DNA from 2 places in the Rhodococcus sp. NFXS4 genome. Region 2 is predicted to be linked to the other one. Evidence: riboswitches for the same ligand, from Rfam matches in the RefSeq annotation. Region 2 holds a riboswitch; the other holds the start of a gene.
The links. A riboswitch is a leader RNA that binds a small molecule or an ion and turns the genes downstream of it on or off. The one in region 2 is predicted to bind S-adenosylmethionine.
Positions count from the first base shown of each region.

Region 1: it holds a riboswitch for S-adenosylmethionine, as region 2 does, so the genes downstream of both, J4E04_RS15080 (amino acid ABC transporter permease) here and J4E04_RS13335 (bifunctional o-acetylhomoserine/o-acetylserine sulfhydrylase) in region 2, are expected to answer to the same signal.

Region 1 covers NZ_CP192221.1:3,223,633-3,227,653, forward strand. Annotated here, with positions in the region: gene J4E04_RS15070 (ABC transporter substrate-binding protein) at 1-652, opposite strand, end outside; gene J4E04_RS15075 (amino acid ABC transporter ATP-binding protein) at 689-1,471, opposite strand; gene J4E04_RS15080 (amino acid ABC transporter permease) at 1,468-2,424, opposite strand; SAM riboswitch class I at 2,594-2,690, opposite strand; gene J4E04_RS15085 (GGDEF domain-containing protein) at 2,945-4,021, shown strand, end outside.
Region 2 covers NZ_CP192221.1:2,854,687-2,858,707, reverse strand. Annotated here, with positions in the region: gene metX (homoserine O-acetyltransferase MetX) at 1-605, opposite strand, end outside; gene J4E04_RS13335 (bifunctional o-acetylhomoserine/o-acetylserine sulfhydrylase) at 602-1,957, opposite strand; SAM riboswitch class IV at 2,185-2,303, opposite strand; gene J4E04_RS13330 (MFS transporter) at 2,600-3,751, shown strand; gene J4E04_RS13325 (exodeoxyribonuclease III) at 3,846-4,021, shown strand, end outside.

The sequences.
Region 1 (4,021 bases), 370 kb from region 2:
TCTGGTAGTAGACGATCTCGGCGGGCGCAATGCCCTCCGCCCCGTTCTGCGTGTTCCAGTCGACGAGCAGTTGTTCCTGGTTGGTACCGGACGAGACACCGATCTTCTTGCCGGCGATGTCCTTGCGGTCGGTGAACGTCCAGTCGGAGTCCGTCGGAACCTCGAGGGCGACGTTGTCGAGGCGGTAGGTGGCGAAGTCGTACTTCTCCTTGCGCTCCTCCGTGACCGTCACGTTCGAGATGAAGGCGTCGTTCTCGCCCGAATCGATCTTGACGAAGTTCTGGGCCCAGTCCGCGGTCCGGCGGTCGACCGAGAGACCGAGGACGTCGGCGAAGAGGCTCGCGAGATCGATCTCGGATCCGACGACGGTGGTGTCGTCGGTGGCATAGAAGCCGAGAGGCGGAGTGGCACCCGCTGTTCCGGTGACGACGAGGGTTCCGCGATCACGGATTGCCTGCGGCACCTTCGCCGCGATGTCGTCCACCTTCTCGGTGTGGATGCGCCCGGACTGCTCGGGCGAGAGATCATAGGAGACACCGGCTTCGGACACCACGGTGTTCTCGGCTGCGGGTTCGCCGCACGCGGACGCGACGAGCGCGAGGACGGCGACGGAGGACAGGACCGACGCGAGGCGACGGGACGATCGAGACATGGGAGAGGTCACTTTCGGGAGAGGTGTGCGTGGGAATCAGAGAACCCGGGAGAGGAATTCTCGAGTGCGACTGTGGGTCGGGGTGTCGAACACCTCTACAGGAGAACCCTGTTCGAGGACGACGCCGCCGTCCATGAACACCACGGTGTCGGCGACCTCGCGTGCGAAGCCGACCTCGTGCGTGACGATGACGAGCGTCGCGCCGTCTGCGGCGAGACCGCGGATGACATCGAGCACCTCGCCCACCAGCTCGGGATCGAGTGCCGACGTGGGTTCGTCGAACAGGATCACCTTCGGGCGCAGCGCCAGCGCCCGGGCGATCGCGACGCGTTGCTGTTGTCCGCCGGACAACCGCCGCGGGTAGTCGTGCGCCTTGTCAGCGACACCGACCCGCGACAGGAGTGCGAGAGCCTCGGGTTCCACCTCCGACCGCGGACGTCGCTGTGCGGACACGGGTGCCTCGACCACGTTCTCGAGCACCGTGAGGTGCGGGAACAGGGTGAAGTTCTGGAAGACGAAGCCGATCTGCGAGCGCTGGCGCCGGATCTCCTTCTGTGTCAGTTCGTGCAGTTTCCGGCCTCTGCGGCGGTATCCCACGAGGGCACCGTCCACTCGGACGGATCCGGCGTCGACCTTCTCGAGGTGGTTCACCGTGCGCAGCAGAGTGGACTTGCCCGACCCGGAGGGTCCGAGAATGGCCGTGACCTCCCCCGGCCGCACGGCCAGGTCCACGCCTTTCAGGACCTCGAGGGCACCGTAGGACTTGTGCACTCCCCGTACCTCGACCGCATACCGCGCAGTCTCGATCTCGGCGGTCATCGAGTTGCTCCCCTCGGTGACAGCGGCAGCGCGGCGATGCGCGAACGCAACTTCTGGATCGGCGTGAGCGGCACCGTGCGCAGTGCACCCTTGGAGTAGTGCCGCTCGACGTAGAACTGCACCACGGACAGGACGGACGTCAGAATCACGTACCAGACCGTCGCGACCATGAGCATCGGGACGACACGGCCGGTCCGTCCGTAGATCACCTGGACCTGATAGAACAGCTCGGCGATGGCCATGACCGAGACGATCGAGGTGCCCTTGAAGAGACTGATCACCTCGTTGGCCGCGTTGGGGAGGATTCCCCTCATGGCCTGCGGCAGCACGATCGCGAAGAATTCGCGTCGCTTCGGGATCCCCAGCGCCGCAGCGGCTTCGAGCTGCCCCTGATCGACCGAGATGATGCCGGCGCGCACGATCTCCGCCGAGTACGCCGCCTGATGCAGGGCCAGACCGATGATCGCCGCAGTGGACCCGCTGATGACACTGTTGACGTCGAACTCGACGAAGCTCGGTCCGAACGGAATGCCCAGGGACAAACGCTGATACAGGTAGGCGATGTTGAACCAGAACAGCAGTTGCACGATCAGCGGGATCGACCGGAACGCCCAGATGTAGAACCAGGAGATGATCTGCAGGACCGGGTTCTGCGACAACCGCGCCGCCGCGAGAGCGATGCCGAGTGCGAACCCGATGAGGGTGCCCCAGAAGGTCAGCTGGATCGTGAGCCACAGAGCAGTGAAGACGGACCGCGCCGTGAAGTACTGAGCGAAGGTGCCCCAGTCCCAGCCGGCGTTGGTCACCAGCCCGTGGACGAACTGTGCGAGAAGGACCAGGGTCGCGACGGCGATGATCCACCGCCACGGGTGCACCGTGCGTGCGACGACGAGGTCGTGATCCGAGACGTCATCGGCGTCGGTGGCGACCGGTCGATCGTGGAGTTGAGTCACCGGCTGCACCGGTGCGTGAGGGCAGCGAACATCGCTGTGCCTTTCGAGAGGACGAAGTGAGGGACCTGGTCAGCGCCGCGTACAGGCGCAGCAGCACTCTCGACACCACTCGAGGTGCAGGCGCAGGACGTGCGGGCGTCGGGTCGTCACAGTGTTCATCGGCGGATCTCCTCCATCGGTCCTGGCGGTAGCACCCACACACTCGAACTCGAGGCGGGTTGCTGCGACGTCGACGAGCCAGGTCTCTCGGTCGCTCTGGATGGTGAGGAAAATGTAGCGCCGACGTCTCGAGACGTCAAATCGCACAACAGTTTTCAGATCCGTCGAGTTCGAATCATGATGACCGGAAAGGGTGACAACCGCACCGACCGCGTGTTCGCGGTGGTCACGAGCCCGAGGTCTCACGGCCAGACGTGCGCCGGATCGCCGCGACGGAACCGTCCCGGTCGGTACATTCACGGGGTACACGGTGGAGGTCAGCCGACGACGGATCACCGGTGACGGGGACCGGGGTGCTCGCGTGACGCCACACATCGACAGAGCGCACCGCGGCGCGCGGACGTCGCCCACCGAGTCACCTCTCGAGACACCCGCACGGCAGGTGCTCGACATCCGGTCGATCGCGATGGGAACGGCGATCACCGGTTCCGCCCTGTCACTGGGAGCGGGCTGGGTGGTGCCCGGTCTGTTCTTCCCCGGCATCGCCCCGATGCTCGCCACCGCTCTCGCCGTCGCTGCGGCCGTGGTGGGAGCCGGCATCATCTGGCGCTCGGGGCGGCTGACCGAACGCCAGTTCGTCGCCATGGGCATGGTGATGCTGTGCGGTACGACGTTCTCCGCGGTGGCGGTGACCGATCCGGCGGGTTCCCTCGCGATCGCCGCGCTGCTCACCATCGTCCCGGTGCTCTCCGCGGCCGCGTCGCCGCCCGCGATCGCGTGGTCGTTCACCGTGGCTGCCGGTGGAGCCGCCGTCGTGGTGTCGTTCGCCTCGGCAGGATCTGCGGCCATCGCGTTCATCAGTGCCGGCGCGTCCCTGACCATCGTCGTCGTCCCCGTCGTGTTGGTGTGGGGCCTGCGGCGGTCGATGGTGCGGGTGAGTCACCGATTCGACGTGCTCGCACGCACGGACGTCCTGACCGGCCTGTTGAACCGCCGGGGCGTACTCCCCCGTCTGACGGAACTGCTGGGTGCCGCGGCGTCGCGGCACGAATCGGTCACCACCCTCGTCATCGACATCGACAACTTCAAGGCCGTCAACGACACCCACGGACACACCCACGGTGATCGGACGCTGCAGTCCGTCGCGCGAGCGGTGGTGCTGGCGACTCCGGCGGGCGCCGTCGTCTCCCGTCTCGGCGGCGAGGAGTTCCTGGTCGTCGCCCGCGGTGCGCGTACGGCCGATCTCGCGGACCGTGTCCTGCGATCGGTGCGCACACGGTGCTCGGTGACGGTGAGCATCGGCACCACGACGGCCGTGGCCACGGCTCCCGACGGCGCCGCGCTCGCCCTCGGCGACGTGGAGTCGACGCTCGACTCCTTCATCTCCTGCGCGGACGATGCGATGTACCGGGCGAAGCGTCTCGGTCGTGACCGCGTC
Region 2 (4,021 bases):
ATCTGCGTGGTCTGGGTGCCGATCTGGTCGGCGGACGCGCGCGCACCGACGGCGAGCACCAGTGCCGAGGCGACACGGTCCGGGTAGGAGACCAGCCACTCGAGAGTGCGCATACCGCCCATGGAGCCGCCGACGACCGCCGCGAAGCGGTCGATGCCGAGGGCGTCGGCGACCATGCGCTCCGCCGCCACCTGGTCGCGGATGGAGATGGCCGGGAATCGGGATCCCCACGCGACACCGTCCGGATCGAGCGACGCGGGACCCGTGGTACCTCGGCACCCGCCGAGCACGTTCGTCGCCACCACGCACCAGCGATCGGTGTCGAGGGGTGCGCCGGGACCCACCATGCCGGTCCACCACCCGGGCGACGGGTGATCCGGTCCGGCCGGTCCGGTCACGTGCGAGTCCCCGGTGAGCGCGTGCTGGACGAGAACGACGTTGTCCCGCGCGGGCGAGACCTCGCCCCACCGCTGCACGGCGACCGTCGCGTCGGGAACCACGCGTCCGCTCTCGAGGGGAACGTCGCCGATGTGCACGGTGCCCACCTGCCCGTCCGCCGGCGGAAATGCCGACGGACGGGCTGGCGAGTGGAGATCGAGTGTCAAGATGCGGCCCGGAAACCCTTCTCCAGATCGGCCAGGATGTCGTCGATTCCCTCGATACCGACTGCGAGTCGCACCAGGCCCGGGGTGACTCCGGAGGCCAGCTGCTCCTTCGGCGTCAACTGCGAGTGCGTCGTCGACGCGGGATGGATCACCAGTGAACGCACGTCTCCGATATTAGCGACATGGCTGTGCAGCTCCAGCGCATCCACGAAACGCTTGCCCGCGTCGACACCGCCCGCGAGTTCGAACGCCACGATGGCACCCGCTCCGCGCGGGGCGAGTTCATGTCCGCGCTCGTACCACGGGGAGGACGGCAACCCGGCGTAGTTCACGCTGGTCACCTCCTTGCGCTGCTCGAGGAACTGTGCGACCGCCGTCGCGTTCTGCACGTGTCGCTCGAGGCGCAGGGACAGTGTCTCGATGCCCTGGCCGATGAGGAACGCGTTGAACGGGGAGACCGCCGCGCCGATGTCGCGCAGCAGCTGCACGCGGGCCTTGAGTGCGAAGGCCGGAGCGCCGAGATCGGCGAACACCACACCGTGGTAGCTGGGATCGGGGGTGGTGAAGTTGGTGAAGCGACCCTGTGTCCAGTCGAAGCCACCGCCGTCGACGATGACGCCGGCGATCGCGGTGCCGTGGCCGCCGAGGTACTTGGTGGCCGAGTGCACCACGATGTCCGCACCGTGCTTCAGAGGCTGGATCAGATACGGCGTCGCCACGGTGTTGTCGACGATCAACGGGATGCCGTGGCGGTGTGCCACGTCGGACACTCCGCGGATGTCGAAGATGTCGTTCTTCGGGTTGGAGATGGTCTCGCCGTAGAACGCCTTGGTCTCGGGGCGGACGGCCTTCTCCCACTGGTCGAGGTCGTCCGGATCGTCCACGAAGGACACGGTGATGCCCAGCTTGGGCAGCGTGTAGTGGAAGAGGTTGTACGTGCCGCCGTACAGACGGGGGCTGGAGACGACGTGGTCGCCGGTCTCGGCGATGTTCAGGATCGCCAGCGTCTCGGCGGCCTGGCCGGACGAGACGAGCAGTGCGGCGACGCCGCCCTCGAGCGACGCGATGCGCTGCTCGACGACGTCCTGCGTCGGGTTCATGATGCGGGTGTAGATGTTGCCCGGCTCGGCGAGCCCGAACAGCGCGGCGGCGTGGTCGGTGTTGTCGAACGTGTAGGACGTCGTCTGGTAGATCGGCAGGGCGCGCGCGTGGGTGGTGACGTCGGGAACCTGTCCGACGTGCACCTGCCGCGTCTCGAAGCTCCAGTTCAGTGCCGGATCCTCGACGGGTGCTCCGGCTGCGTCGACGACGTCGCCCTCGGTGGCACCGGTGTCGGAAGTGTGATCGGTCATGGGTGTCGTGCTCCTCGTGGGGGTGGTGCTCGAGTGGAGTGCTCGAGTGGGGTCCACGTCGGCAGCCGCCACGCCCGCAGCACGAGAGGCACCTCACCGTGTGCAGAGCGCAGTAGGCGAGCCGATCTTCGTGGAGAGAAGGGTCGGGGCCTATCGCCGGCTACAACACAGTCGGTGGGAGAACATGGGTACCTCCGAGATCGTCGGTCGGTGGGCCCGAGGAGACGGGCCCGCGCTTGCTCTCGGCCCGTGCGGGCCGAGTAACCCGGTCATCACCCGGGGCACCCCACCGCGGTTGGAGGGTTGCCGGCCAGCAAGCCGGGGCTCGATGCTGGCACTCATGACCTTGGCGGGAATGGTAGCGGGTCGGGTGTCGACGGCACGAGGGTGGCCGAACTCACGATCGTTCGATTGGCGAATGATCGTGCCGACGGTCAGACTGGTCAGGTGATCGGGCGCCTCTCGGGGCGCCCGTCGTCGTTGACCACCCGAGCGCTTCTGAATCGATCATGAACGATCGACGACGGGCGCAGACCCGAAAGTGAGCTCGTGACACCCCCCTCCGTCGCGTTCGACGTCCTTCCCGCTGCTGCCGCGGACCCCGCGGCGGATCGGCTGCGGGTGCGCCGCCGACGCGTCGCGATGCTGGCGCTCGCGCTCGGCGGTTTCGGCATCGGCACCACGGAGTTCGTCTCGATGGGCCTGCTCCCGGAGATGGCGACCACGATGGGGGTGTCCGAGCCCAGCGCCGGCCACCTCATCTCCGCCTACGCCGTCGGTGTCGTGGTGGGTGCGCCCGTCATCGCCGCGCTCGCGGCGCGGGTGCCGCGGCGGACGTTGCTTCTCGCCCTCATGGTGGCGTTCACTCTCGGCAACCTGGGCACGGTGTTCGCGCCCAGCTTCCACGAGCTGATGGCCTCCCGCTTCGTCGCCGGACTGCCGCACGGCGCGTACTTCGGTGTGGCAGCGCTGGTGGCCGCCCACCTCGCCGATCCCGGTGCGCGTGCCAAGTCGGTGGCCATGGTGATGATGGGACTGTCCGTCGCCAATGTCGTCGGTGTGCCGGCGGCCACGTGGATCGGCCAGGCGTTCGGCTGGCGCAGCGCGTTCGGCATCGTCGCCGTCATCGGTGCCCTCACCGTCACCGCCCTCGCGGTGTGGCTGCCGCGACTGGACTCGATGCCCACCACGAACCCGCGGACCGAGCTGGGCGCCTTCCGGCGCACGCAGGTGTGGATGACCCTCTTCGTGGGCATGGTGGGCTTCGGCGGCATGTTCGCCGTGTACACCTACATCGCCACGACATTGACGGACGTGGCCGGTCTGTCCAAGGCCGCGGTGCCCCTGGCGCTGATGATCTACGGCCTCGGCATGGTGGTCGGCAACATGGCCGGCGGATGGATCGCGGACCGCATGCTCGTCCCCGGGCTCTTCCTGGCGATGACGTCCGTCGCGGTGAGCCTGGCGGTGTTCGTCGCCGCGGCGCACAACCCGGTGACCGCTCTGATCGTCGTGTTCCTCATCGCCGCATCGGGATCCGCCATCGTGCCCGGACTGCAGACGCGACTGATGGACGTCGCCGCCGATGCGCAGACCCTCGCCGCCTCGCTCAACCACGCGGCGTTCAACTTCGCGAACGCGCTGGGGGCCGCCCTCGGCGGCGCCGTCATCGCCGCGGGCTTCGGCTACACGGCGCCGGCCGTGGTGGGTGCCGGTCTCGCGATCGCCGGCATCGCCGTTCTGGCCACGTCGGTGGCGATGCAGCGTCGCACCGACTCTCGTCTCGCCGCCTGACGGTCCTGTCCGCCCTGTCGGATACGGTGCTGCGGTGTCTCACACCATCACGTCGGTCAACGTCAACGGAGTGCGCGCTGCGGTGCGCAAGGGCATGCTCGAGTGGCTCGAGCAGTCCGCGGCGGACATCGTCTGCCTGCAGGAGACGCGGGCGACGGACGAGGAGCTGCTCGCCTGCCTCGCTCCCGCGCTGGGCGAGGGCTGGCATCTCGTGTCCGCCGAGCCGTCCGCGAAGGGCCGCAACGGTGTCGCCATCCTGTCGCGGGTTCC